Regions from separate parts of the Streptomyces sp. NPDC021562 genome, predicted to be linked through region 2. Evidence: riboswitches for the same ligand, from Rfam matches in the RefSeq annotation. Region 2 holds a riboswitch; each other region holds the start of a gene.

Region 1 (7,225 bases), on a different contig from region 2:
GTCGAGAAGATCGACGCCGCCGCCGTACGGGCGTTCTACGACCGTCACGTGCGCCCCGCCACCGCCACCGCGGTCGTCGTCGGCGACCTGACCGGCATCGACCTGGACGCGCTGCTCGGCGACACCCTGGGCGCCTGGACCGGCTCCACCGCGGAGCCCCGGCCGGTGCCGCCGGTGACCGCCGACGACACCGGGCGGGTCGTCATCGTGGACCGCCCCGGCGCCGTCCAGACGCAGCTGCTCATCGGCCGCGTCGGCCCCGACCGGCACGACCGCGTCTGGCCCGCCCAGGTGCTCGGCACCTACTGCCTGGGCGGCACCCTCACCTCCCGCCTGGACCGCGTGCTGCGCGAGGAGAAGGGCTACACGTACGGCGTCCGCTCCTTCGGGCAGGTGCTGCGCTCCGCCCCCGACGGCACCGGTGCCGCCCTGCTGGCCATCAGCGGCTCCGTGGACACCCCGAACACCGGCCCCGCCCTCGACGACCTGTGGACGGTGCTGCGCACCCTCGCCGCCGAGGGCCTCACCGACGCCGAGCGGGACGTCGCCGTGCAGAACCTCGTCGGTGTGGCGCCGCTCAAGTACGAGACGGCGGCGGCCGTCGCCGGCACCCTCGCCGACCAGGTCGAGCAGCACCTGCCCGACGACTTCCAGGCCACGCTCTACCGGCAACTGGCCGCCACCGGCACCGTGGAGGCCACCGCGGCGGTCGTGAACGCCTTCCCGGTGGACCGCCTGGTGACCGTCCTCGTCGGCGACGCGGCGCAGATCAGGGAGCCCGTCGAGGCCCTCGGCATCGGCGAAGTGACCGTCGTCGCGGCGGAGTAGCTCCACGCGCGCGTGCGGAGCCCTGGCGGCCGTCGGCCACCAGGGCTCTCGTATGTCCGAATTGGGGCGGAGGTTGCCTGTCTGCCCTGTGGGATGCGCTACAAAAACCGCGATCGGTTTGAGTCTTGAAAGAACGCCGCCGTAGGTTCCTTCGGGCTGTCCGTCAGGCACCGAGCCGCACCCGCGGCACCGGACAGCCATCGCCGAGTCCCCGTACGGCGCGAGCCAGGGGAGCCGGGGACCCACGCAGTCCCTGGGGTGAATCGGGCGCCCGCGCGTGTCGCGAGGGGGTCCGTAGGAGACCTTCCTGCTCCGAACCCGTCAGCTAACCCGGTAGGCGAGAGGGAAGGAAAGGACCAGCCTCTACATGGCGTTCATGTGCGCCTCCGGGAAGCACCGTCGTCCCGGCCGCGTGAAGCGCACCACCGCGCAGGCCGCCGGCATCGCGGCCCTCACCACCACCGGCATCATCGGCACCGTCTCCGCCGCCCCGGCGCTCGCGGCCGAGAACTCCGTAGAGCAGACCGGTCTCACCCCGGTCATCACGGTCAGCGACTCGGTCGCCGAGCACGTCGACGCCCAGGCCGTCGCGCAGCAGGCCGAAGCGGAGCGCAAGGCGGCCGAGCAGGCCGCGCGCGAGCGGGCCGCGGCGCGCGCGGAGAAGGAGCGCGAGGCCAAGGCACGGGCCGCGCGGGAGGCCGAGCGCAAGCGCCTCAACGCCTTCGTCGCGCCCATCAGCGACTCGTACGTCTCCACCGGCTACAAGACCGGCGGCTCCCTGTGGTCCTCCGGCTCCCACACCGGCATCGACTTCCACGCCGCAGCCGGCACGGTCGTGCACGCGGTCGGCACCGGCACGGTCGTCTCCACCGGCTGGGGCGGGGCGTACGGCAACCAGATCGTCATCAAGATGGCCGACGGCATGTACACCCAGTACGGCCACCTGTCGTCCATCGGCGTCTCGGTGGGGCAGCAGGTGACCCCGGGCCAGCAGATCGGCCTGTCCGGGTCCACCGGCAACACCACCGGCCCCCACCTCCACTTCGAGGCCCGCACGACCGCGGAGTACGGCTCCGACGTCGACCCGGTCGCCTACCTCCGCAAACACGGCGTGAACGTCTGACGTCCGCCTTTTTCGGCGACATCCTGCGAAGCCCCGGCGGCCGGCCGGGGCTTTCGTCGTTTTCGCGCCCCCGCTGTCCAAAAAATACTCATGGATTCCGGCCCCCCGTCGGAAATTCCCGCGCATTGCAATAGAGTCACGGAACCGGCGTCACTCGGCGGCGTTTCACGGGGATTAAGGCGGAGGTCGGACATGCGTATTCCGGCGCACTCGGTATGCACGGCGATCCGGGACGACATCGTCGCGGGTGTCCACGAGCGCGGCAGCCGGCTCACCGAGGAACTCCTGGCCCGCCGCTACGGCGTCTCGCGCGTCCCGGTCCGCGAGGCGCTGCGCACGCTGGAGGCCGAGGGCTTCGTCGTGACCCGTCGGCACGCCGGCGCGTGTGTGGCCGAACCGACCGAGCAGGAGGCCGCCGACCTGCTGGAGATGCGCCTGCTCCTGGAGCCGCTCGGCGCTCTGCGGGCCGCCCAGCGCCGCACCGAGGCCCACCTGAAGGTGCTGCGCGGGCTGGTCAGGCTGGGTCAGGAGCGGGCCAGGACGGGCCACAGCGACGACCTGCGCTCGCTGGGCGGCTGGTTCCACGAGACGCTCGCCCAGGCCTCCGCCAGCCACGCCCTGACGTCGACGCTCACCCAGTTGCGGCACAAGATCGCCTGGATGTACACGGTGGAGGCGCCCGTCAGCCCGGTGGAGTCCTGGGCCGAGCACGGCGCGATCGTGGACGCGGTGGCGCGCGGGGACGGGGAGCGCGCCCGGGCGGTGACGGCGCTGCACACCGAGCGCTCCATGGTCTTCCACCGGCTCCGGTTTTCCGGCGCCACCGAACGGGCGAACGGTGTGAGGACTTCGCAACATCCCGTAAACATGTCGGGCGTGCGGCATTAACACGGGCGCCGTATACAAAGAGGTGCTATTCGCGGGGGCGGTTTTTCCGTTGCCCGTTTCCCGGCATGCCCATATCCAGATGTGCCCCTGTCAGGCGTGCGCTTTTTCACGTGTGTTTACGCGGGCCGCTGCCGAGTGCGACCGCATTGCCGCGCGCACTTATCGAAGCGTGCCGCTGATTGCGGCCGTGCGCCTTTCGTGCGCGAAAAGAGCGGGGCCGTGCCGGCCCCCGGAGGGGTCGGCGCGGCCCCGGTCGTGCGGGCGCTGCGGTGCTCAGACGGTCTCGGGGAGTTCCTCGAGGCCCTCGGCGACCAGCTTGGCCAGGCGGTCGAGGGCGGCGTCCGCACCCTCGGCGTCGGAGGCGAGGACGATCTCCTCGCCGCCCTGGGCGCCCAGCCCCAGGACCGCCAGCATGGAGGCCGCGTTGACGGGGTTGCCCCCGGCCTTGGCGATCGTGACCGGGACGCCTGCGGCCGTGGCGGCTCGGACGAAGATGGAAGCGGGGCGGGCGTGGAGGCCCTCGGCCCAGCCGACGTTGACGCGGCGCTCAGCCATGTGATGCTGCCCTTCGGTGTTCAGGGTTGTCTAGACCAGTTTTCCATATCGTGAAGCATCCCCGGAGCGGACGTAAGTCCCTCCGGGTGTGTCGCCGGACCGCGGCCTCGGTCCGGCTTCCGTCCTCCACAGACTGCCTCGCGCCGTTGTCGGACGCGAGCCGTACTCTGGGGCCCATGCAGACCCCGGCGGACCGGCAGGACCGGCACGAGTACCCCGCCCACTGGGAGGCGGACGTGGTGCTGCGCGACGGTGGCACCGCGCGCATCCGGCCCATCACCGTCGATGACGCCGACCGCCTGGTCAGCTTCTACGAGCAGGTCTCGGACGAGTCGAAGTACTACCGCTTCTTCGCGCCCTACCCCAGACTCTCCGCCAAGGACGTCCACCGCTTCACTCACCACGACTTTGTGGACAGGGTGGGACTCGCGGCCACCATCGGCGGCGAGTTCATCGCAACCGTACGCTACGACCGCATCGGCGCCGACGGCACGCCCGCCTCCGCCCCCGCCGACGAGGCCGAGGTCGCCTTCCTCGTCCAGGACGCCCACCAGGGCCGCGGAGTCGCCTCCGCCCTCCTGGAACACATCGCCGCCGTCGCGCGCGAGCGCGGGATCCGCCGGTTCGCCGCCGAGGTGCTGCCCGCCAACAGCAGGATGATCAAGGTGTTCACGGACGCCGGCTACACCCAGAAGCGCAGCTTCGAGGACGGCGTCGTCCGCCTGGAGTTCGGTCTGGAGCCCACGGACCGCTCGGTCGCCGTCCAGCAGGCCCGCGAGCAGCGTGCCGAGGCCCGCTCGGTACGAAGGCTGCTGGCGCCCGGCTCCGTGGCCGTGATCGGCGTCGGCCGCGCGCCCGGCGGGGTGGGCCGCAGCGTTCTCGGCAACCTCAGGGACGCCGGTTTCACCGGTCGTCTGCACGCCGTGAACCGGGCCTTTCCCGAGGACCTCAAGGAGGTCGACGGGGTGCCCGCGCACCGCTCCGTAGGGGACATCGGGGAACCGGTGGACCTGGCGGTGGTCGCCGTACCCGCCGACCACGTCCCCGACGTCGTCACCGCGTGCGGCGAGCACGGCGTCCAGGGTCTCGTGGTCCTCGCCGCCGGCTATGCGGAGAGCGGGCCCGACGGCCGTGAACGCCAGCGCGAACTGGTCCGCCGAGCGCGCACGTACGGCATGAGGATCATCGGGCCGAACGCCTTCGGGGTCATGAACACGGCGGACGACGTCCGGCTGAACGCGTCCCTCGCACCCGAGATGCCGCGCCCCGGCCGCATCGGGCTGTTCGCCCAGTCCGGCGCCATCGGCATCGCCCTGCTGTCCCGGCTGCACCGGCGGGGCGGGGGTGTCACCGGGACCACGGGCGTGTCCACCTTCGTCTCGGCGGGCAACCGCGCGGACGTCTCCGGCAACGACGTGCTCCAGTACTGGTACGACGACCCCGAGACCGACGTCGTCCTCATGTACCTGGAGTCGATCGGCAACCCCCGCAAGTTCACCCGGCTCGCACGGCGCACGGCGGCCGTCAAGCCGCTGGTCGTGGTGCAGAGCGCGGGATCGGCGCCGCAGGGGCACGCGGTACGGGCGACGCGGCTGCCGTACGCCACGGTCTCCGCGCTGCTGCGGCAGGCCGGGGTGATCCGCGTCGACACGATCACCGAACTGGTCGACGCGGGTCTGCTGCTCGCACGGCAGCCGTTGCCGTCCGGACCGAGGGTGGCCATCCTCGGGAACTCCGAGTCGCTGGGGCTGCTGACGTACGACCGGTGTCTCGCGGAGGGGCTGCGCCCGGCCAGGCCGCTGGACCTGACCACTGGGGCGACCGCGGCCGACTTCCACCGGGCGCTGGCCCGGGCGCTGGCGGACGAGTCCTGCGACGCGGTGGTCGTGACGGCGATACCGGCGATCGGGGAGGGACCGGTGGGGGACGCCGAGCTGGCCCAGGCGCTGCGGTCGGCGGCCGAGTCGGTGCCCGGGAAGCCCGTGCTGGTGGTGCACGTGGAACTCGGGGGGCTGGCGCAGGCCCTGTCGGCCGCGGGCCGTACCGCACCGCAGGCGGGAGCGACGGCACCGGGCGCCGGTGCCCACCCGGTCCCCCCTGCGGAAGTGGCTCCCACCGCGGTGCGCCACTCGTACTCCCGGCTCATCCCCGCCTACCCCGCGGCCGAGCGCGCCGTGCGGGCGCTCGCCGAGGCCGTGAAGTACGCGCAGTGGCGGCGGGAGGCCGCCGAGCCCGGGCGGGTGCCCGAGTACGACGACATCGACGAGAAGGGGGCCGCCGAGCTGGTCGGCGCGCTGTCGGCGGGCGGCCAGGGCCTCACCCTCGGCGTCGAGCAGACCTGCGCGCTGCTCGGCAGGTACGGGATCACCGTGCACCGGGCGCTGCCCGCGCCCAGCCCGGACGCCGCCGTCCGGGCCGCCCGCGACCTCGGCTACCCCGTCGCCCTCAAGGCCACCGCTCCCCATCTGCGGCACCGCGCGGACCTGGGCGGCGTCCGCCTCGACCTCGCGGACGAAGAGCAACTGCGCCGGGCCTACGCCGAGTTGGCACAGCTGTTCGGGCCGCCGGAGGAGCTGCGGCCGGTGGTGCAGCGGATGGCGCCCCGGGGCGTCGACACCGTCGTACGGGCCGTGATCGACCCGGCGGCCGGAGCCGTGCTGTCGTTCGGGCTCGCCGGGGCCGCCTCGCAGCTGCTCGACGACATGGCGCACCGGCTGGTTCCGGTCACCGACCGGGACGCGGCCTCGCTGGTGCGGTCGATCCGGACCGCACCCCTGCTGTTCGGCTGGCGCGGCTCGGCCCCCGTCGACACGCCCGCCCTGGAGGAGCTGCTGCTCAGGGTCTCCCGGCTGGTCGACGACCACCCGCAGGTGGTGGCGGTCACCCTGGAACCGGTCGTGGTCGCCCGGCGGGGCGTGAGCGTCCTCGGTGCCACGGTCCGCCTCGCACCCCCGCCGGCCCGCGACGACCTCGGTCCCCGCACCCTGCCCGCGTACTGAGGGCGGCGAACCTCCGCACCCGGTGGCGGCGTTCGAGGAGGTGCCCGTGACTGGCCCGGGGCCCCTTGCCCACGGATTAGGATGGACGCCATGGCCAAGACCAGTACGACGACCCAGGGGCTGCGCGTCGCGATCGAGCGCAGCGGCTACTACCCGGCCCTCGTGGCCGAGGCGGTGGAGGCTGCCGTGGGTGGTGAGCCGATCCGGTCGTACCTGGTCCACCAGGAGACGACGTTCGACCAGAACGAGGTGCGGCGGCACGTGACCGTGCTCGTCCTCACCGGCAACCGCTTCATCGTCAGCCACACCGACGAGCAGGCCGCCGACAGCACCTCCCCGACGCCGTACGCCACCACCTCGACCGAGTCCGTCAAGCTCGGCCGGATCTCGTCGGTCGTGGTCAGCCGGGTGGTCGCCAACCCGGAGCAGTACACGCCGGGAACCCTGCCCCGGGAGATCGTGCTGACCATCGGCTGGGGCGCCGTCTCCCGGATCGACCTGGAGCCCGCCGCCTGCGGCGACCCCAACTGCGACGCCGACCACGGCTACACCGGCAGCTCCACGGCGGACGACCTCAGCCTGCGCGTGAGCGAGGCCGGGGACGGCCCGGAGACGGTGCGCCAGGCGCTCGCCTTCGCACAGGCGATCTCCGAGGCGACCGCGGACGTCACACGCTGATGGCGTACGCCGCCTGGGACCATCCGGAACCCCTCGCTCTCGGCTCCGCGCCGCTGCCCGAGTACGGCAGCGGCTCCCTCGCCGACCTCCTGCCCACCCTGGCCGCCGGGATGGCCGTACCCGGCATGACCGCGTCGATCGCGGAACTCACCCC
Region 2 (7,225 bases):
TCCTGTATCGCGGCGCAGGTGACGAACGCTTCCCGCGCCGCCCCCGGCTAACCCGCGTTCGCCGCCTTCACCAGGGCCGCCTTGTCCACCGCGCCGACGTACACCTTGCCGTTGTCCGTGATCAGGGCGTTGATCAGCCGGGTGGAGAAGACAGTGCCCTTGCCGAACTTCCCGGAGACCGGGTCACCGAGCGAGCCGAGGAAGCCGCTCAGGTCGCCCGCCTTGCCGGAGGCGGAGCCGGAGCCCGTGGGCAGGCCGCCCTTGCTGCCGGAGTCCAGGACGGCTATGGAGTTCCAGCCCTTGCCGAGGACGTCGAAGCCGCCCTTCTCCAGGTCCTTGGGGGCGCCCTTGCCGGGCGTCCCGGTGGGCCTGCCGCTCTCGCCGCCGTCGCCGTGCCGGTGTGATCCGGCGGCCCTGTCGGCCTTGTCGCCCTCGGTGACCTTGGCACCCTTGGGCGGGGTGAAGTCGAAGGTCGACGCGGCCGGCTTCGCGAAGCTGACCTGGGTGTAGCCGGCGTCCACGACGGCCGCGCCGCCGCTCGACGGGGTGAGCGTGAACTTCAGCGGCGTGCCGGTCTTGGCGTCCACGGCGATGCTGATCGCGCCGACCGTCGTGCCGGACTGCTTGGGCTTGATGACCAGGCGGTAGGCGTCCCGGCCGGCCACCTGGGCGGTGCCGTCGACCTTCACCGACGTGGTGTCGTCGACCGACTTGAGCACCTCGTCGGCGAAGTCCTTGGGCGTGGCCGGGGCTGCGTGGCGCTCCTTGCCGGAGTCCGCGACGGTGGAGTGGTAGACCTCGTCGGACTTGCTGTCGTAGCCCCAGACGTCCGTGCCGTTGTGGATGAGGCTGTACTCGGCGCCGCTCTCCAGCAGCGACACCTTCTGCTTCTCGGGTCCGTCGGCGGCCACGCGCAGGGTGTGCGTGCCGGAGGCCAGTTCGGTGAGCTTGGCGGTGGGGTCGGCGGAGGAGCCGGCGCCGCCGCCCTGGGTGGCGCCGGACAGCAGGCTGCTCTCCAGGCCGCCGAGGTCGGGCAGGCCGAGGTCGGTGCTGATCTTCACAGTGCCGGACAGCTGCTGCACGTCCGACTTTGCGATCTTGTTGATGAGTTCCTGCGCGCTGATCTTCGGCAGGTGGGGGTCACCGGAGTCGGCGAGCGCCGGGACCAGGCCGATCGTGGCCGCGGCCACCCCCACCACCGTGACCGGCACGACGTACCGCGTGGCCTTGCGCCGCCGTTCGGCGCGCCGCTCGTCGTCGGCCTGCGCGATCCCCGCGCTGTCGTCGGATTCGTACGGTGCCATGTGTGCCTTACCTCCGTCGTCGGCGGCGGCCGTCTCGCACGTGTCCCACCCTGAGCCGCCATTCTCACCCGAATCGGTGAGCGGTGGTGATTTCCGTGGTTTCCATCTCACCAAATCGGAGGCGTTCAGGCGTCAGACCGGGGAGCCAACTCCGCGTACGACTGCGGTATGACACGAGGGGGTCGGCGCCTCCACCGACCCGTAGGGGTCAAGCGGTGCGAACGCCTCCCGCGGGATGCCGGAGGCCGGTGTGTCACAGGAGGTGACAGGTGCCGGCAGGTGCCGTCGGGCCGCAGGCCGGCCCGGTCCCCGGGCAGAACCGACGGGTCCGCACGGTCGGCAGGGCCCGCACGGTCGGCAGGGCCCGCACGGTCGGCAGGGTGCCGGGACTAGCCGGCCCGGTGCACCACCGCGTCGCACAGCTCCACCAGCGTCACCTTCGGGTCGCAGTCGGGCAGCGGTGCGAGCGCGGCCCGCGCCTCCTCCGCGTACCGGACGGCGTCCCGGCGCGCCTCCTCCAGCGCCGGGTTCACCCGCAGCGCGGCGAGCGCCTGCGCGTGCCGGGCGTCGTCGGTGAGGTCGGAGTCCAGCAGCTCGCACAGCGCGATGTCCTCGGCCAGCCCCAGCCGGGCCGCCCGCTCCCGCAGCCGCAGCACGGGGAGGGTGGGAACGCCCTCGCGGAGGTCCGTGCCCGGGGTCTTGCCGGACTCGTGCGAGTCGGAGGCGATGTCGAGGACGTCGTCGGCGAGCTGGAAGGCGACTCCGAGGCGTTCGCCGTACTGGGTGAGGACGTCCACGACCGTCTCGTCGGCACCGGACATCATCGCGCCGAAACGGCAGGAGACCGCCACCAGCGAGCCCGTCTTGCCGCCGAGGACGTCGAGGTAGTGGTCGACCGGGTCGCGCCCGTCCGAAGGCCCCGCCGTCTCCAGGATCTGGCCGGTCACCAGCCGCTCGAACGCGAGGGCCTGAACGCGGACCGCCTCGGGCCCGAGGTCGGCGAGGATCTGCGAGGCACGCGCGAACAGGAAGTCGCCGGTGAGGACGGCGACGGAGTTGCCCCAGCGGGTGTTGGCGCTGTCCACACCGCGCCGCACGGCGGCCTCGTCCATGACGTCGTCGTGGTACAGGGTGGCGAGGTGGGTCAGCTCGACGACGACGGCCGACGGCACGACACCCGGTGCGTAGGGGTCGCCGAACTGCGCGGCGAGCATCACCAGCAGCGGCCGGAACCGCTTGCCGCCAGCCCGTACGAGGTGCTGCGCGGCCTCCGTGATGAAGGGGACCTCGCTCTTGGTGGCCTCTAGCAGGCCTTCCTCGACAGCCGCCAATCCGGCCTGGACATCGGCTTCCAGAGCCTGGTCCCGCACGCTCAGCCCGAACGGCCCGACGACGGTCACGAGGGTCTCCTGTCTGCTGGTGTCCACTGGCGATTACACGGTTTGTCGATAGGTCGCTGCCATCACTCAAGTCAGCGTATCCGGTCAGGTTTCGATCACCGAGGGCGCCCACGGTTACGCCCCGGGCACCATCGGATCACGACCGGTATGTTTTTGATCAGATGATAAGACATGACATCCACCGACTTGGCCGATGTCACCCACCTGGACGCACTCTCCCCGGGTGACCAGGATCACGCACGCCACCCCTCGGGAATTCCCGGCGCTCCGCGCGGCCTTGACGCAATCGGCCGTCAACACGTCGACCACGCCCGACGAATGACGCCCGAATGACTCATTCACTCCCTAGAGCCGCAATTCCATTCAATAAGACAATTAGGACAATCACCGAATCCCTGGGCGACGCGGACGGATTCAACTAATCCCTCATGCCCTTTTTGCCGTGATTGCGGTTTCGTGAAGTAGGTCACTCGGACCCCCGTGTCCCGCACGCCGCACGACGCCCTGCCTCGCCTTTCCCTGTGCGCCAGTTGAGGCTTGGCAACCGCAAAGGATCAAGTGCCCCATACGCCTCAGATCAAGGTCAATCGGCGCGTTGTGTGAATCCACCACTTGTTCCGGACATGTGCTCTCGCATACGTTCCCGCTCGCCGGGCGGACGCCGAATCCTGCCGCCGCCCGGCCCAACCCATCGACGAGTTCATTCGCACGGCAGGAGCGGGGGACCCAGGTAAGTCGCCGGACCGGGCGGCCGCCGTCATCGACGGACGCCGTCCCGGACCGGCTAGGGGTGAAGTCGCGTCGCCTTCGGGTGACGCGACCGGGCACTCCCCGAGCCCGAACCCGACAGCTCACCTCGCAGGCGACGGAGAGGAACTTCGCCATGCCTGCTGCCGCCCAGTCCCGCCGCACCCGCATCGCCCGCACGCTCGCCGCCGCCGGTACCGGCGCCGCCGTACTCGCCCTTCCGCTCATCGGCGCGGCCGACGCCTCCGCCGCCACCCCCACCACCGCCGTCACGGCCTCGACGACGCCCGCCGGGTACCCGAACAACCTCGACGGCTGGATCCGCGAGTCGCTCGCGATCATGGCCCAGAAGGGCATCCCGGGCACCTACAACGGCATCTACCGCAACGTGATCCGCGAGTCGTCCGGCAACCCGCGGGCCATCAACCTCTGGGACTCCAACGCGGCCGCCGGCATCCCGTCCAAGGGCCTGCTCCAGGTGATCGACCCGACGTTCAACGCGTACCACGTGGCGGGCACGTCCTTCGACATCTACGACCCGGTCGCGAACATCACCGCCGCCTGCAACTACGCCGCCGCGCGGTACGGCTCGATCGACAACGTCCACGGCGCGTACTGACCGGCGCGCCCCGCATCAGACGAAGAGTCTTTCGAGGACGACGGCGATGCCGTCGTCCTCGTTCGACGTGGTGATCTCGTCGGCCCTCGCCCGGAGCTCGGGGTGCGCGTTGGCCATGGCCACTCCGTAGGCCGCCCAGTCGAACATCGGGATGTCGTTGGGCATGTCACCGAAGGCGATGGCCCGTTCGGGGCACAGCCCCAGGTGGTCGGCGGCCAGCGCCAGCCCGGTCGCCTTGGTCACCCCGCACGGCTGGAGCTCCACCGTCCCCGGTCCCGACATGGTGACCGTCGCCAGCGAACCCACCACCGCGCGGGCGGTCGCCGCCAGTTCGTCGTCGGACAGGGTGTGGTGGCGCAGCAGCACCTTGCTGATGGGCGCGCACCACAGGTCGTCACGCCGGTCCACGCGCAGGGCGGGCAGCGTGGGGTGGGGCATCAGGTAGCCCGGTTCGATGAGCGTGAGCCCGTCCACGCCGTCCTGATCGACCGCCGCGTACACCTGGCCGACCTCGGCCTCGACCTTGCCGAGCGCGGTCTCCGCCAGTTCCCGGTCCAGGGTGACCGACCACAGCAGACGGTGCGTGCCGGCGTCGTACACCTGCGCGCCCTGGCCGCAGACCGCGAGTCCCGTGCAGCCGAGATCGTCGAGGAGCGGGCGCACTCTCGGCGCGGGGCGGCCGGTCACCACGAGGTGCGTGGCACCGGCCCGGCCGGCCCGCGCCAGGGCGGCGAGCGACCGGTCCGACAGGGTGTCGTCGGCACGCAGCAGCGTGCCGTCCAGGTCGGTGGCGATCAGCGAGTACGGGGAAGGTGCGACCATGATCAGAGAATACGGACGGCACGCCCCTGAGACTCACGGTGCGTTTCGGCCTCAAGTGGCGTCCGCCGTCTCGGTGGTGAGGCGCCGTCAGTGCGGCCGGTGACGTCTGCGCGGGCGCGGCTGCGGGAGGCGCCGGCCGGGGGCCGGAGAGGTTTCCTGCGGCCGACGCCGACGACCACCGCCTTGACGTGGCGACCTGGCACGACGCCGAGCGCCAGGACCGGGCCGAAAGGCGCCTGGCGGATCCGGGCAGGACGTGCTCGCGGATAGGACTCCGGTTCGACGGGGACGGTGACGCCGCCGAACTGGACGTCGGCGCGGCGAGCGTCAGGGGCGGGTGTCCGGTCCGGCGCCGAAACGTGGCGCCTACCTCCGGGAGGTGCCGGAGCCGCGCCGGTTGGTCCGCCACATCTGGTAGAGGTGCTTCGCCCCGGGACGCACGAACCGCGCGAGCATCGTGACGAACGGCAGCGGGTCGTCGCCCGCCAGCCAGGCCAGCTCGGTGCCGCTCGGCCGTCCGGGCGCGTGCGGCGTCGTATAGCCGCTGCGGCGGTAGGCCAGGAGGGCGGGCAGGTCGATGTTCTCCACGACGTACCGGTGACCGGCGCGCTGCTCCCCCTCCGGGACGCGGCGCCCGGTCAGATCCAGGTGCATGGCGCGGACCACGTCCACACCCGTGTCGCTCTCGAAGAGCCGGAACTGGGCGCCCATGCGCGGGTTGAAGTCGAGCAGCTTGTACTGCCCGTCGCGACGGTCGAAGCGCAGGTCGAGGTCGATGACGCCGGTGAAGCCGATCTGTTTGATGAAACGCGCGGCGAGGTCCGCGAGTTCCGGGTTGTCCACGACGTACGCGTTCGCGGTCATGCCCGCGTGCGGTGGCCAGGAACGCACCTTCACCCCGGTGAACAGCGCGCGCGGGGTGGAGTCGGCGTCGAAGTAGGCGTGCACGATCCAGTCCTCGGCCTCCTCCCGCGGCAGGTACTCCTGGAGGATGACACCCGGACGGGGACCCCAGTCACGGGCGAGGGCGAGCAGTCCCTCGCGAGTGGTGATCCGTGTCGTGCCGTTGACGGCGGGCTGTTTGCGCCGGACGAACGCCTCGCGGTTCTTGGCCACGATCGGGAAGCGTGCCTTCTCCGCGAAGTCGACGATCTCGTCGTACGACTGCGGGAAGGCGGCCTCCGGACTGGGAATGCCGTGTTCCACGCACAGGTCGTGCAGCCCCTGCTTGCTGGCCAGCCGACGCGGCAGTCCGGGCTCCACGCGCGGGAAGAGGAAACGGTCGCCGAGCGCGTCCTGGTGCTCGGCGATCAGGACGGCGGCCTCCTCGTCGGTGGGGATCAGCACGGTCGGACGGCCGATACGGCGGCCGATGCGCAGCAGTCCCTCGACGAGATGATCCGGTTCCTCGGCGCCTGTCGTCGGCCACACGAACGCCCGCGTGAGATACCGAGAGGAGGCCGCGGGTGTGTACGGATCCTCGGTGATCGCGTACATGGGCACACCGAGGCGGCCCAGACTGCGTATCGCGCCGACCCCGCCGTGGTGCAGCGGATAGTCGCCGAACTTGACGATCAGGCCCGGCACGTCGCGGTCCGCCTCGAACGGCACGCCGACGGCATTCCTGGCCACGGGTCCCCCCACGTGTCCCCCCTACGGACCGGACCCACCCCGTCCGTGTCCCCCAAAGGACGCTAAGCCGGAATTGCCCCCTCCGACAAGGCCTATTCGGACATTGCGAACTCTTTAGACACTGCCACGACAGCCAACTCACCCGTAACGTGTGGCGCGACCACTTGGAACGCCGTGCACCGTCCCGACGACGCCCCCACCGGGCCGGGCCACGCACGACACGGATGAGAGCGAGGCAGCCACCCCATGCCCCCCTTGCCCCCCTTCGAGGTCCCCGAGGGCGACCCCTTCGGCCCGCACAACCTTCCGTATGGCGTGTTCTCGACCTCCGGGAGCACGGAGCGGAGGGTCGGCGTCCGCCTCGGTGACCACGTCCTCGACGCCGGCGCCGCGGCCCTCGCCCTCGGCTCCCCCTACGCCTCCCTGCTCGCCCGCCCGACCCTCAACCCGCTGCTGGCGGCGGGCCGGACCACCTGGTCGGACGTACGCCGCGCGCTGACCGCGTGGGTGAGCGTCCCCGCGCACCGCGCGACGCTGGAACCGCTCTTCCACCCGCTGTCCGCGGTGACCCTGCACCTGCCCTTCGAGGTCGCCGACTACGTGGACTTCTACGCCTCCGAGAACCACGCCCGCAACGCCGGCCGCATCTTCCGCCCCGACGCCGCCGAACCGCTCACCCCGAACTGGAAACACCTGCCGAT
Region 3 (7,225 bases), on a different contig from region 2:
CCGCTCGGCGAGGTGCGGAAGCGGTCCGGGGTGAAGTGCAAGGTGACCGCATGGCACGAACGCACGGGAACACCGGTGCCGGCGGAGGTGCCCGAGCCGCTGTGGCCCCTCGTGGAGGAGCTGATGACCGCCCACTTCCGTGGGCGTCAGTTCGCCCGTGGGGTGGTGGACGTCCGCACCCAGGTGAACGGAATTCTGCACAGGTTGCGCACCGGATGCCTGTGGGACGAACTGCCCGCGCGGTACGGGCCGTGGGCGCTCGCCAAGGACCGGCAGAACACGTGGTTCAAGAAGGGCTTCTGGCCGGTACTCGTAAGGCACCTGAACCTCGCCGGAGGGAGCGCACCGGTTCGACGCGAACCATGTGTTCCGCCCCTCGAGGTCATGGTGGGGGCTCCGGGGGGTCGAGCAGAACGTGAGGCGCGCTCAAGTCTGTGATCTTCACGTGATCTGCGCGGCATTAACTTGTGACAAGTGATCGTCTGCCGATACGTTCACCCATCAGCGCGGCGCCCCTGCGGGACCCGTCGCGCAGGTCACCGCTGTCGCTCGAAAGGTTTCCGCATGCTCTCCGGGAACGGTCGTCACCGTCGCCCCCGTCAGGCTCCGGCTCTTCTCGTCGCGGCCGGAGTGACCGGCTCCGCCATCGCCATCCCGCTGCTCGGTGCGGCGAGCGCCAACGCGGCCGACGGCACCACCTGGGACAAGGTGGCCGAGTGCGAGAGCGCCGGCTCCTGGAGCATGGACAGCGGCAACGGCTACTACGGCGGACTGCAGATGTCCCAGGACGACTGGGACAAGTACGGCGGTACGGACTACGCCGCCACGCCCGACCAGGCGAGCCGTTCGCAGCAGATCGCGGTCGCCGAGAAGATACTCGCGGACCAGGGCACCAAGCCCTGGCGGACCTGTGCCCTGCTGGCCGGGCTCTCGTCGGACGACGCCTCGGTGAACGTCGACACGGGCCTCGACGGATCGGATGGTTCGTCCGGTTCCTCCGGTTCTGCAGATTCGTCGTCCGGGTTGTCGGACTCGTCCTCCGCGAGTGACTCCGGCGATTCCGGCGCGTCGTCCGCGACGAAGGGGTCAGGGGCCGAATCCGCCTCCCCCGCTCCGAGTTCCAGCGCGAGTGACACCTCCAAGGCGCCCACTTCCGGCACGTCCGACAGTGCGGGCAAGACGGACAAGTCGGCGCCTTCTGCCTCCGCCTCCTCGAAGGCGAGCGAGAATCCGGTGATTCCGGACTCCGGTGACGACTCGGACCATTCATGGCAGACCGGCAGTTCTTGGAGCCTGGTCGACACGGGTGCCGTCAGCGGTGGCGGCAAGCATCGCGGTGACTCGGCGGACGAAAGTGTGACAAACGGTCAGGAGGTCGCAACCTCGGGCCGTCACGCCTCCGCCGACGCCGGTACCTACACCGTCCGCGACGGCGACACTCTCGCCTCCATCGCCGACTCCCTTGGCCTCGACGGCGGGTGGCGCGCGCTCTACGCGGCGAACAAGGCCGACATCGGCGCCGACCCGAACGACATCGCCCCCGGTCAGACCCTGAAACTCGGTAGCTGAACGGGCCAAATGGGGCGGGAGTTGACGGACCGTTTCGAGATTATTGTCCGCTTTGGTGAAAGTGTGGGATGAGTCTCAGAAGCGCTGATCATCTTTGAAATTCACCTGATCGTCTGATTACGGTCGAGGCCGCTCGTCACCACGAGCCCCGGCTGTCGCAACGCCGAGTCCTGCCAGCGGCCGCCCGGGAACAGTCGTCGCGTCAAGCGCCGTAGGCAGGAGCGGGGGACCCAAGGTAAGCGCCGGGTCCGGCAGTTGAGCCCTCAGGGGCCTCACGGCCGAAAGGCCGCCGGAACCGGCTAGGGGTGGAGCCGCGCGTCTCGCGAGAGCGGGCCGTGCGGCCGGGCAACTCAACCGGCCCGAACCCGACAGCTCACCTCGCAGGCGTCGGTGAGGGGATCTTCCATGCTGTTTTCCGGCAAGGGCAAGCACCGTCGTCCGTCCAAGGCCGTCCGCGCCATCGCCGTCGCCGGTGTCACCGGTGCCGCCGTCGCCGCCCCGCTGATGGCGGCCGGTGGCGCCTCCGCCGCCACCGCCTCCGAGTGGGACACCGTCGCCCAGTGCGAGTCCGGCGGCAACTGGTCCATCAACACCGGCAACGGCTACTACGGCGGCCTGCAGTTCTCCGCCTCCACCTGGGCCGCGTACGGCGGCACCGCCTACGCCCCGCAGGCCAACCAGGCCACCAAGGCGCAGCAGATCCAGGTCGCCGAGAAGGTCCTCGCCGCCCAGGGCAAGGGCGCCTGGCCGGTCTGCGGCAAGGGCCTGTCCGGCGCCGCCTACACCGGGGGCGCCTCCAGCTCCAGCGGCTCCAGCAGCTCCAGCTCCGCCGGCTCGTCGAGCAGCGGCAGCGCCGGCACGAGCAGCCGTACGACCGACACCCAGGCCGCCTCCCGCTCCGCCGAGCGTCCGGCCGCCAAGAAGACCGTCACCACCCCGACCGGCAAGAAGGTCAAGAAGGGTGACGGCGAGTACAAGGTCGTCAAGGGTGACACCATCAGCTCGATCGCCGAGAAGCACAAGGTGAAGGGCGGTTGGCAGGCGCTGTTCAAGCTGAACAAGGACATCGTCGACGACGCCGACTTCATCTACCCGGGCCAGCAGCTGCACCTGAAGTAGGAACCTGAGGGTCACCCCCGTCCCCCGCTCGCCCCGCTCCGGTGCGTTTTCCCCCGAACGCACCGGAGCGGGGTTTCTCTTTGCGGTCACGCTCCTTGACCCGCTCTTCTCCCGTTCTTCATCGGGACCCCCCTTTGTTCCGCGCATGAACAATGAGTACCGTCAGGGTGTCCACGGGCCGGTCGGTCGGCCGGCTGACGGCCCTTGGGCGGTTAGGCTCTAGTCGCAAGGCTGAGCAAGGGCCGACCAGGTCCGCGTGCGCCCTGCACAACCAGCGTCACATCCCAAGAAGGAGATGCTCGTGCCGTCCATCGACGTCGTCGTAGCCCGGGAAATCCTGGACTCCCGAGGCAACCCCACGGTCGAGGTCGAGGTCGGCCTCGACGACGGCAGCACGGGTCGTGCCGCCGTCCCGTCCGGCGCCTCCACCGGCGCCTTCGAGGCCATCGAGCTCCGTGACGGCGACCCCAACCGCTACCTCGGCAAGGGCGTCGAGAAGGCCGTCCTCGCCGTCATCGAGCAGATCGGCCCGGAGCTGGTCGGCTACGACGCCACCGAGCAGCGCCTGATCGACCAGGCGATGTTCGACCTGGACGCCACCGACAACAAGGGCTCGCTCGGCGCCAACGCCATCCTCGGTGTCTCCCTCGCCGTCGCGCACGCCGCCTCCGAGGCGTCCGACCTGCCGCTGTTCCGCTACCTGGGCGGCCCGAACGCGCACCTGCTGCCGGTGCCGATGATGAACATCCTCAACGGCGGCTCGCACGCGGACTCCAACGTGGACATCCAGGAGTTCATGATCGCCCCGATCGGCGCGGAGTCCTTCTCGGAGGCGCTGCGCTGGGGTGCCGAGGTCTACCACACCCTGAAGAAGGTCCTGAAGGCCAAGGGTCTGTCCACCGGCCTCGGCGACGAGGGCGGCTTCGCCCCGAACCTGGAGTCCAACCGCGCCGCGCTCGACCTCATCCTGGAGGCGATCAAGCAGGCCGGTTACGTCCCCGGTGAGCAGATCGCGCTCGCGCTCGACGTCGCCGCGTCCGAGTTCTACAAGGACGGCCGGTACGAGTTCGAGGGCAAGTCCCGCTCGGCCGCCGAGATGACCGAGTACTACGAGGAGCTCGTCGCCGCGTACCCGCTGGTCTCCATCGAGGACCCGCTGTTCGAGGACGACTGGGCCGGCTGGAAGGTCATCACCGACAAGCTCGGCGACAAGGTCCAGCTGGTCGGCGACGACCTGTTCGTCACCAACCCGGAGCGCCTGGCCCGCGGCATCGAGGAGGGCACCGCGAACGCCCTCCTGGTGAAGGTGAACCAGATCGGCTCGCTCACCGAGACCCTGGACGCCGTCGAGCTCGCCCAGCGCAACGGCTTCAAGTGCATGATGTCCCACCGCTCCGGCGAGACCGAGGACGTCACCATCGCCGACCTGGCCGTCGCCACCAACTGCGGCCAGATCAAGACCGGCGCCCCGGCCCGCTCCGAGCGCGTCGCCAAGTACAACCAGCTGCTGCGCATCGAGGAGATCCTCGACGACGCGGCGGTGTACGCCGGCCGCTCCGCGTTCCCCCGCTTCAAGGGCTGAGCCGGTACCGCCTCTCGTGGGTAAGGCTTAGCCAGTCGTACGTACGTCCCCGAACGCGGTCCCGTACCGTGTGCGGGGACGTACGCACGTATCAGGGAGGCGGGGACATGGCCGTGAGGGACCGGGACCGGTTCTCCACCGCGACCAGGCTCAAGCTGCTCGGCGAGCAGACGGCGGCCCGGGTCTACCGCTCCCAGACCAAGCGCCAGGCCCGCCGCTCCCGGCTGACCGGGCGTGCGGCGCTGCTCGCGATCGTGCTGTGCACGATGATCGTGGCGCTCGCCTATCCGATGCGGCAGTACGTCTCCCAGCGCGCCGAGATCGCCGACCAGCAGCGGCAGCAGCGGCAGGCCAGGCAGCGGGTCGAGCAGCTGCGCGACCTGAAGGCGCGGTGGCAGGACGACTCGTACGCCGAGCAGCAGATCCGGCAGCGGCTGCACTACGTGATGCCGGGGGAGACCGGGTACGTCGTGATCGACCCGGGTGCCGCCCGGCAGGCGCGCGCGGACCTCGGGGCGGCCGACCGGCCCTGGTACGCGAACGTCTGGGACGGCGTCGACAAATCCGACGCGTCCGACCAGTGAACCGACAGAAAGCCACGCAGAACACAGTCATGCACACGCCTCCGCCCTCCACTGAGCGTACCGAGCCCACCGACGCCGACGTCGAGGCCTTCAAGCAGCAGCTCGGGCGGCCGCCGCGCGGGCTGCGGGCGATCGCGCACCGGTGCCCCTGCGGGCAGCCGGACGTCGTGGAGACCGCGCCGCGGCTGCCGGACGGGACGCCGTTTCCGACGCTGTACTACCTGACGTGCCCGAAGGCGGCCTCGGCGATCGGCACCCTTGAGGCCAACGGGGTGATGAAGGAGATGACGGCGCGGCTGGAGAGCGATCCGGAGCTGGCGGCGGCGTACCGGGCCGCGCACGAGGACTACATCCGGCGCCGGGACGAGATCGAGGAGCTGTCGGGGTTCCCCAGCGCCGGGGGGATGCCGGACCGGGTGAAGTGCCTGCACGTGCTGGTGGCGCACTCGCTGGCGGCCGGGCCGGGCGTGAACCCGCTCGGCGACGAGGCGATCGCGATGCTGCCGCAGTGGTGGGCCAAGGGTGCCTGCGTGACGCTCGCCGGTGACCCGGCGCCGACGCACACCCCGGAGGACGACAAGTGACCCGCGTCGCCGCCGTCGATTGCGGTACAAACTCCATCCGGCTGCTGGTCGCCGACGTGAACCCGGAGACGGGGGAACTCGTCGACCTGGACCGCCGTATGACGATCGTCCGGCTGGGGCAGGGCGTCGACCGGACCGGGCGGCTCGCGCCGGAGGCGCTCGCGCGGACGTTCGCCGCCTGCCGGGAGTACGCGGAGGTCATCAAGGAGCACGGCGCCGAGCGGCTGCGGTTCGTCGCCACCTCGGCGTCCCGGGACGCCGAGAACCGGGACGAGTTCGCGCGGGGGGTGCTGGACATCCTCGGCGTGGAGCCCGAGGTCATCACCGGCGACCAGGAGGCCGAGTTCTCCTTCACCGGTGCCACCAGGGAGCTGGGCGGCCGGGACGACCTCGCCACGCCGTTCCTCGTGGTGGACATCGGCGGTGGTTCGACCGAGTTCGTGGTCGGTGACGGGCACGTGCGGGCCGCGCGGTCCGTGGACGTGGGCTGTGTGCGGATGACCGAGCGGCACCTGGTGCACGAGGGGCGGGTCAGCGACCCGCCGACCGAGGCCGAGACCGCCGCCATGTGGGCCGACATCGAGCGTGCCCTCGATCTCGCGGAGGAGACCGTGCCGCTGCGCGAGGCGCGCACCCTGGTCGGTCTCGCGGGCTCCGTCACCACCCTCGCGGCGATCCACCAGGACCTGCCGGAGTACGACTCCGCCGCCATCCACCACTCCCGCATCCCCTACGCGCGGGTCCGGGAGATCACCGAGTGGCTGCTGCGGTCGACGCACGCCGAGCGGGCGGCCGTGCCCTCCCTGCACCCGGGCCGGGTGGACGTGATCGGCGCTGGTGCCCTCGTGCTTCAGTCGATCATGGAACGGGTGGGTGCGACGGAGGTCGTGGTGAGCGAGCACGACATCCTGGACGGCATCGCCTGGTCGGTCGCGTGACGGTGTCCGGAGGTCTCGACTGAGCAGGTCAGGTCTCCGGATGAGCGGTTTTTCGGCCTGTGACACGCCGTGCCACGAGGCTCCGCCGGAAACCTTCGTGAAGTTCTTCACAAGGATTTCGGCGCAGGTGAGGGGTCCGGAGGGGCCTGTTGGGCCGTAAGGGGTCTCAACAGGCCCTGGCGGGTGCTCAGGAGAGCGTCCGTGGAGGGTGCCGGGAGGCGCTCGTGCGGGTGACATCGGGTGCCCTCACGGCACCCCCGGAAGCCTGGAGAGGCAGCTCACGCGGCATTGACAACGGGTCGTATCGGAAGTGGGTTCCCGCCGACGACCATGACCTGGGTCACGTGGGCCGCGGAGTGTAGCACGACCCCTGTGAAAGCTTGTGAAGGGGCGCACGAGCAGGGCTCTCCGGGCGGGTGGATACTCGATGCCATGAGCACCACGGAGCGTCCCAGGATCCTCGTAGTAGGCGGTGGGTACGTAGGCCTGTACGCAGCTCGGCGCATCCTCAAGAAGATGCGCTACGGCGAGGCGACCGTCACGGTCGTCGACCCCCGGTCGTACATGACCTACCAGCCCTTCCTCCCCGAAGCCGCCGCCGGCAGCATCTCCCCTCGGCACGTCGTCGTCCCGCTGCGACGCGTGCTGCCGAAGGCGGAGGTCCTCACCGGCCGGGTCACCACCATCGACCAGGACCGCAAGGTCGCCACGATCGCCCCGCTGGTCGGCGAGGCGTACGAGCTGCCCTTCGACTACCTGGTCATCGCGCTCGGCGCGGTCTCCCGCACCTTCCCGATCCCCGGCCTCGCCGAGCAGGGCATCGGCATGAAGGGCATCGAGGAGTCCATC
Region 4 (7,225 bases), on a different contig from region 2:
ACCACGTCGACCGGGCCGAGCGCGGCGAGCGGCACCGGGACCGGGTGCAGGCGCTTGGGGCCGGCGAAGGGGAACGGCGAGCAGCGTTCGCCCCAGACGGGGTCGAACAGGACGCGGTGCCCGTCGATCTCGGCGAGGACGCTGGAGTGCCCCATCCAGGTCACCCGGAGACCGCTCGCCGCGGGTTTGGCGAGGTCGGCGACGGCGGTGGGGTGCACGGGGACGGTGCCCCGGGGAGCGCGGCGGGCGCGCTGCTCCTTCTCGAAGTACTTCTTCGCGAAGTCCAGCATCGAACCCGAGGGCCGGGTGCGCGCGACCCCGCCGGGGTTCTGGAAGACACCGTCCTTGAAGTGCGGTGAGCCCTGGATGCGGGCCAGGCGCTCACCGCCGGGGTCCGCGCCGAAGGCGGCGGGCCGCAGCGCGCGGAGCCCGGAGCTCAGGGGACTCGAACCGGTCACGGTGCCTCCAGTGCTGTTGCCGAGGCCTCCATTATGGTCGGCCCCGCGGGCGGTCGGCGTTGACACCGCGCCACCCGCGTCCCAATACTGACCCACTGTTCAGTAACACTCTTTCTTCACACAGTTCGCGAGGAGCCCCCGTGTCCGCTCCCCTGATGTCTCTCGTCTGGACCGACCACGTCACCGGCCGCCAGGGCTTCCTGGTCGTGGACCGGTTGGTGCGGGGCGTGGCCAGCGGCGGTCTGCGGATGCGGCCGGGCTGCACCCTGGAGGAGGTCACCGGGCTCGCCCGGGGGATGACGATGAAGGAGGCCCTGCACTACGACCCCGAGGGCCGCTACGTCCCCCTCGGCGGTGCCAAGGGCGGCATCGACTGCGATCCGCGCGACCCGGGGGCGTATCCGCTGCTGGTCCGCTACCTGCGGGCCATGCGGCCGTACATCGAGAGCCTCTGGACCACCGGCGAGGACCTCGGGCTCACCCAGGACCTGGTGGACCGGGCCGCCGCGGAGGCGGGCCTGGTCTCCTCGGTCCAGGCGGTGTACCCGCTGCTGGACGACGAGACGGCGGCCCGGCGACGGCTGGCGGACGCCTTCGCCGTCGAGGTGGACGGCCTCGGACTCGACGAGCTCGCCGGCGGCTGCGGGGTCGCCGAGTCGGCGCTGACGGCCCTGGACCGGGCCGGGGTGCCGCACCGGGGGACCCGGGTCGCCGTTCAGGGGCTCGGCACGATGGGCGGGGCCACGGCACGTTTCCTCGCCCGCGCGGGGCTCACGGTGGTGGCCGTCGCCGACGTCAAGGGCACCATCGCCAACCCGGCGGGCCTGGACGTCGAGGCCCTGCTGCGCGCGCGGGACGCGTACGGCACCGTCGACCGCGCGGTGCTGCGCCCCGGCGACCTCGAACTGCCGGGGGACGCCTGGCTCGGCACGGACGCGGAGGTGCTGGTGCCCGCCGCGGTGTCGTACGCCATTGACACGGCCAACGAGCACCTGGTCACCGCCCGCTGGATCGTCGAGGCGGCCAACATGCCGGTGCTGCCCGAGGCGGAGGAACGGCTCACCGCGCGCGGGGTGACCGTGCTGCCGGACGTGGTGGTCAACTCGGGCACCAACGCCTGGTGGTGGTGGACCCTGTTCGGCGACATCGGCCCGGACGCCGACGAGGCGTTCGCCCACATGCGGCGCTCGATGCGGGCCCTGGTGGGGCTGATGCTGGACCGTGCGGAGTCCGACGGCACGACGCCGCGGGCCGCCGCGCACGCACTGGTGACCGACCGGCTGCCGGTGATCGCGGAACGGTTCGGCTGGTACCGCTGACGGGCCGACGGCGCACGGGTGCCGCGTCGAGGAGCCGCGCGGTGCCGAGGCGTGCATCCGGCCGTGGCTCACGGCCGGATGTCGCGCGGCACAGCCGTGCGAGCGGCGCACGGGAACCGCGTCGGAGGAACCACCCGAGGCGAGGCGTGCGGGGCGCCGGTGGCTCACGGCCGGGTGTCGCGGGTGAGGACCACGGCGTAACGGCACTCGGTGGCGGTGGTGTTGGCGAAGACGCGGTCGGCGGGGGCGCCGAGTTCGATGGTGTCGCCGGTGCCGAGTTCGTGGACGGCGTCGCCGTCGTGGAAGGTCAGCCGCCCGTCGAGGACCCAGACGAGCTGTCGTACGAAGGCGAAGGCCGCCGCCGGGTACGGGACGCGGGCTCCGGCGGGCAGCCGGATCTCGGCGATCTCCGCCGGGAAGCGCGGGCCGGTGACCTGACGGCGCCGGTAGCCGGTGCCGGGGTCCTGCCACTCGGCAGCGTCCGCGCCGCGCAGTACGCCCGCCGTGTCGGCCACGGCGTCCGGCGCGCCCTCGGCGAGGGCGAGCAGGGAGGCGACGCCGAGCCGGAAGGCGGCGGACAGCTTGCCGAGGACGACGGCGGTGGGGCTGCTCTCGCCCCGTTCGATCCGGCTGATCATCGCCGCGGACACCCCGGACGCGTCCGCGAGCTGCGCCAGGGTCCAGCGGCGCCGTTCCCGTTCGGCGCGGACCCTGGCCGCGATCCTCGCCACGAGGTCGTCCGGCGCGGGATCTACTATGTTGGACATGAATCCACTATACGAGAGGACCCCCGTGGTGACGGTCCGCCCGGCACAGGCCGGTGACGCGGAGGCGGTGCGGGCGATCCGCAACCACGCGATCGAGCACTCGACCGCCCTGTGGACCGACACGCCGCAGACCCCGGCCGAGGGAGCGGCCTGGCTCGCCACGCACCTGGCACGCGGTTCGGCGCTCGTGGCCGAGGCCGCCGGCGCTCCGGGCGAGGTGGCCGGATTCGCGGTCTACGGACCGTGGCGCGCCCTGGACGGCTACCGGCACACGGTGGAGGACTCCGTCTACGTGCGCGAGGGCAGCCAGGGACTCGGCATCGGCTCCGCGCTGCTGGCCGCGCTGATCGCCGCGGCGCGCGAGGCGGGCCACCATGTGATGATCGCCGGTATCGAGGCCCGGAACGACCCGTCCGTCCGGCTGCACGAGCGGTTCGGCTTCGAACACGCCGGAACGGTCCGGGAGGTGGGCACCAAGTTCGGCCGCTGGCTGGACCTGACGCTCATGCGGCTGCCGCTGTCCTGAGACCGCGACGCGGGTGGCGGGACGACCGATTAGGGTGACCGCGTGGCGAGAGTGCGGTTGAGTGTGGCCGAGCGGCGCGAGGAGCTGCTGCGGGCCGCCGTCGAGCAGATCGAGGCGCGGGGCGTGGCGGCGGTGCGCATCGCCGACGTCGCGTCGGCGCTCGGCGTGAGCAACGCTCTGGTGCTGTACCACTTCTCCACCAAGGAGAAGCTGGTCGCCGCCGCGTTCACCCACGCCGCCGAGGGCGATCTCGCGCATCTGCGCCGGCTCCTCGGCCGCCGGACGTCGGCGCTGCGCCGGCTGCGGGCGGCGGTGCGCTGGTACGCGCCGACCGGGCAGGCCAAGGGGTGGCGGCTGTGGATCGAGGGCTGGGCGGTGGCGCTGCGCGAACCCGCTCTGCGGGACGTGACCCGCAGTCTGGACCAGCAGTGGAAGGCCGCGCTCGCCGAGGTCATCGCCGAGGGGGTGGCCGCCGGTGAGTTCCGGTGCCCCGACCCGATGGCCACGGCCCTGCGGCTGACGGCCCTGCTCGACGGGCTCGCCGTCCAGCTCACCTCCTACCCGGGCGCCGTACCGCGCTCCCGGGCGCAGGAGTGGGCCGACGAGGCGCTGGCCAGGGAACTGGGGCTGCCCGCGGGGCAGTGAGAGGCGGCCCCCAGAGGGCCGCCGCCGGCCCGCCCCGCGGGCGGGCGCCTCAGGCCACGGCAGCGATCCGCATCTTGATGTCGTCCGGCGAGAGCGCGCCCTTGGCCGTGACGTGGTCCCCCGAGGACTCGCCGCGCAGCCGTCGCCCGATCCACGGGACCAGGTACTCGCGGGCCCAGTGCACGTCGTCGCGGCGGATCTCGAGGGTGCCGCGGGGCGGCAGCGGCGGCCAGGGCTGGTCGGGGTCCGCGGGGACCTCGATGCCGAGCACCTGACCGGCCCGCAGCGCCACCCGCGTGTGCCCCTCGGGAGAGAGGTGCAGCCGGTCGTCGTCCCAGGCCCGCCGGTCCTGCACGGTCTTCAGGGACCACAGGTCCAGCACGGGGCAGCCGTACCGGTCGGCGATCGCCCGCACATGACCGTTGTAGGTGGCGATCTTGCCGCGCAGGTGTTTGAGGACGGGCACGTTGCGGGTGTCGAAGCCGGTGGTCACCATGACCGTGCCGATGGCCCCGGTCAGCCGGACCACGGCCCGCTCGAACCGCTCGGCCACCTCGTCCGGATCGGTGCCGGGACGGATGATGTCGTTGCCGCCGGCGCAGAAGGAGACCAGGTCCGGGGCGAGTTCCAGGGCCTTGGGCACCTGGTCCGCCACGATCTGGTCGAGCAGTTTCCCGCGCACGGCGAGGTTGGTGTACTGGAAGTCGTCCTCGGGGCGCCGGTCCGACAGCAGTACCGCGAACCGGTCGGCCCAGCCGACGAACGCCCCGTCGGGGCCCGGGTCGCCGACGCCCTCGCTGAAGCTGTCCCCCAGCGCCACGTACGACCCGATCACTGATGCGTTGTCACTCTTCGAATCGTCTGCCACGTCGGATCATGATTCACCTTTGACTGTGACCTACGCGACCGTAATAAAGGGTTGACGATCGGTGAGATAAGACACCTTTAAATAGTGGGCCAAGGCTGGAATAACGGCCTGCTCAGCGACGTTGACGCGATGATTGCCGGGCCGACGGGGGCGGCCGTCAGCCGACGGCGAGGCCCTTCGAGCGGAGGTAGGCGACCGGGTCCACGTCCGAGCCGTAGTCGGGGGTGGTACGGATCTCGAAGTGCAGGTGCGGGCCGGTCACGTTGCCGGTCGCGCCGGAGAGGCCGACCTGCTGGCCCGCGGTCACGGTCTGGCCGGCCGAGACGGAGAGCGCGGAGAGGTGACCGTACTGCGCGTAGTAGCCGTCGGCGAGCCGGATGACGACCTGGTTGCCGTAGGCGCCGCCCCAGCCGGCCGTGACGACCGTGCCGGCACCGACGGCCTTGACGGGGGTGCCGGTGGGCACGACGAAGTCGACGCCGGTGTGGTAGCCGCTGGACCACATGGCGCCCGGCACGTGGTAGCCGGTGCCGACGGTGGCGCCGCTGACCGGGAGGACGTGTCCGGAGGCGGCCGCCGTCGAGTCGTCCGGGGTCGACGGGGTGGACGGCACGGACGGGGTGGCCGCCGGAGACGAGGCGGCCGGCGAGGTGGCCGAGTGCGCCTCGGGCCGGGCACCGGAGTCGGCGGTACCGGTGGTCGTGGCGCCGCGGCCGCCGAGCGTGAGCTCGAGGCCGGGGTGGATCAGCGAGGGGTTGTCTCCGACGGCCTGCCGGTTGTCGGCGTAGAGCCGGTGCCAGCCCCCGCTGATGTGCTGGTCGCGCGCGATCTCCGAGAGGCAGTCGCCCGGCACCACGGTGTACGTGCGGTGCGCGGAACGCGCGGCGGCGGACGTCCGTACGGTCGCCTTCCCGGGCGCCGCCTTCGCGACGGCCGGCAGCGCCTGCGGAGCCTTCGCGGAGACGGACTGCGCGGTGGCCGCGTGGGCGCCGGTGGCCCCCATGAGCGGCAGGGCCAGCGCGGCGCCACCGGTTCCGGCGACGGCCATCGAACGGGTGAGACGCTGGGTCTTCGGGCGGCGGTGCTTACCCCTCGCGGGCATGGCGCGTTCCTCTCCGGCGCCTGCGAGGTGAGCTGTCGGGTTCGGGCTGGAGCTGCCCGGCCACGCCGGAAGGCGTGACTACACCCCTGGCCTGTCCCGGGAACCGGAACAGGCGGTCTTGCCTGGTGGGTCCCCCGCTCCTGCCGGGCACGGGTGAGTGTGTGGGGACTCCGGGCGGCGGCAGGATTCGGCGTTCCGTCCGGATGCGTGGCGAACGTAAGCGAGCAGGACGCACCCGGACAAGCGATCGGTTCCCGACCTCCTGGCTCCGGTTGATCCGTTACGGGAATTCCCGGTCACCCTCCGTGCATCCCGGCCTTTTCCGCTCCCGGGAATTCCTTGTGAGGCACCTCCATTACGTGGACATGACGCGCGACGGTCGGTCACCGATATGACGCTCCTCACGCACGTCACGCCACGTCCCCCTATTCCAGAGCGAGTTGGAACGAAGGCACCAAATCAGGCAGAAGGATCAGATGCGACGGAGTCGGATGACTGCCGCATCCAGGTCACCCTTGAGCCCCACCTGCAGCCCGTGGTGCAGCAGCACGGCGCCGCGGTGCACTTCGCCCGTTTCGCGGCATTCGTACGACGCCTCCGGGTCGAGGCCCCTGAGCCGGAGCGCCGGCACCGGCTCGCCGTAGCTCTGCGCCTGGAGCCAGGCGAGGACGGCGGTCTCGTCGCCGAGCGTGTACTGCACCGCGCTGAGCCCGCCGGCCGGGGGCCGCAGCCGGAACTGCTCGCCGCGCTGCACCAGCGGCCGGATCTCCTTGTAGAGCCCCACCCAGTGACCGGCTTCGGCGAGTTCCTCCTCGGTCCACTTCGAGAGGTCGCCGCCCACCCCGAGCGCCCCGGCCATGGAGCTGACGAACCGGAAACGCAGCGAGCTGACCCGGCCGTTGAGCTGGTGGTTCGGGCTGTCGGTGACCCAGGCGGACATCACCCGGGCGGGGTGGATCTGGCTGAAGCCGTGCTGGATGGCGAGCCGGTCCAGCGGGTCGGTGTTGTCGGAGGTCCACACCTCGTCGGTACGGCTCATGATGCCGAGGTCGATCCGGCCGCCGCCGCCGGAGCAGGACTCGATGGCGACGTCCGGGTGGGCCGCGCGGATCCGGTCGAGCAGGGCGTACAGGCCCCGCACGTGGTCCACCCACAGGCGCTGCGGGTAGGGCTCGCCCGGCCAGCCCGCGTCGGTGAAGCAGCGGTTGAAGTCCCACTTGACGTAGTCGATGGGCGCGCTGGACAGCAGGGCGTCGAGCTGCTCCCAGAGGTACTCCTGGACGTCCTCGCGGGCGAGGTTGAGGACGAGCTGGTTGCGCAGCTCCGTGCGCTTCCGGCCCTGCTGGTACTGCACCCAGTCGGGGTGCGCGCGGTACAGCTCGCTGTCCGGGTTGACCATCTCGGGCTCGACCCAGATGCCGAACTGCATGCCGAGCGCGTGCACGTACTCGGCGAGGGGCGCCAGGCCCTTCGGGAACCGGTCCGGGTTCGGTGTCCAGTCGCCGAGGCCGGCGCGGTCGGAGGTGCGGGCGCCGAACCA

What was found. A riboswitch is a leader RNA that binds a small molecule or an ion and turns the genes downstream of it on or off. The one in region 2 is predicted to bind cyclic di-AMP.
Positions count from the first base shown of each region.
Region 1: another riboswitch for cyclic di-AMP. It lies ahead of AB0G52_RS31680 (M23 family metallopeptidase); the one in region 2 lies ahead of AB0G52_RS20145 (transglycosylase SLT domain-containing protein).
Region 3: another riboswitch for cyclic di-AMP. It lies ahead of AB0G52_RS37595 (transglycosylase family protein); the one in region 2 lies ahead of AB0G52_RS20145 (transglycosylase SLT domain-containing protein).
Region 4: another riboswitch for cyclic di-AMP. It lies ahead of AB0G52_RS32545 (M23 family metallopeptidase); the one in region 2 lies ahead of AB0G52_RS20145 (transglycosylase SLT domain-containing protein).

Region 1 is NZ_JBFACN010000025.1:46,122-53,346, reverse strand. It holds gene AB0G52_RS31685 (pitrilysin family protein) at 1-828, shown strand, start outside; cyclic di-AMP (ydaO/yuaA leader) riboswitch at 1,020-1,183, shown strand; gene AB0G52_RS31680 (M23 family metallopeptidase) at 1,196-1,951, shown strand; gene AB0G52_RS31675 (GntR family transcriptional regulator) at 2,144-2,839, shown strand; gene AB0G52_RS31670 (HPr family phosphocarrier protein) at 3,113-3,394, opposite strand; gene AB0G52_RS31665 (GNAT family N-acetyltransferase) at 3,571-6,393, shown strand; gene AB0G52_RS31660 (DUF5998 family protein) at 6,484-7,071, shown strand; gene AB0G52_RS31655 (nucleotide pyrophosphatase/phosphodiesterase family protein) at 7,071-7,225, shown strand, end outside.
Region 2 is NZ_JBFACN010000012.1:90,115-97,339, forward strand. It holds gene AB0G52_RS20135 (outer membrane lipoprotein carrier protein LolA) at 48-1,304, opposite strand; gene AB0G52_RS20140 (polyprenyl synthetase family protein) at 1,694-2,704, opposite strand; cyclic di-AMP (ydaO/yuaA leader) riboswitch at 3,387-3,582, shown strand; gene AB0G52_RS20145 (transglycosylase SLT domain-containing protein) at 3,588-4,070, shown strand; gene AB0G52_RS20150 (HAD family hydrolase) at 4,086-4,892, opposite strand; gene AB0G52_RS20155 (ATP-grasp domain-containing protein) at 5,259-6,503, opposite strand; gene fahA (fumarylacetoacetase) at 6,780-7,225, shown strand, end outside.
Region 3 is NZ_JBFACN010000039.1:41,536-48,760, reverse strand. It holds gene AB0G52_RS37605 (transposase) at 1-438, shown strand, start outside; gene AB0G52_RS37600 (transglycosylase family protein) at 565-1,569, shown strand; cyclic di-AMP (ydaO/yuaA leader) riboswitch at 1,767-1,971, shown strand; gene AB0G52_RS37595 (transglycosylase family protein) at 1,975-2,688, shown strand; gene eno (phosphopyruvate hydratase) at 2,984-4,270, shown strand; gene AB0G52_RS37585 (septum formation initiator family protein) at 4,378-4,854, shown strand; gene AB0G52_RS37580 (DUF501 domain-containing protein) at 4,884-5,438, shown strand; gene AB0G52_RS37575 (Ppx/GppA phosphatase family protein) at 5,435-6,376, shown strand; gene AB0G52_RS37570 (NAD(P)/FAD-dependent oxidoreductase) at 6,809-7,225, shown strand, end outside.
Region 4 is NZ_JBFACN010000027.1:2,109-9,333, reverse strand. It holds gene AB0G52_RS32575 (MBL fold metallo-hydrolase) at 1-458, opposite strand, end outside; gene AB0G52_RS32570 (glutamate dehydrogenase) at 599-1,777, shown strand; gene AB0G52_RS32565 (XRE family transcriptional regulator) at 1,942-2,544, opposite strand; gene AB0G52_RS32560 (N-acetyltransferase family protein) at 2,543-3,070, shown strand; gene AB0G52_RS32555 (TetR/AcrR family transcriptional regulator) at 3,113-3,715, shown strand; gene AB0G52_RS32550 (SGNH/GDSL hydrolase family protein) at 3,765-4,550, opposite strand; gene AB0G52_RS32545 (M23 family metallopeptidase) at 4,741-5,685, opposite strand; cyclic di-AMP (ydaO/yuaA leader) riboswitch at 5,690-5,851, opposite strand; gene AB0G52_RS32540 (alpha-galactosidase) at 6,158-7,225, opposite strand, start outside.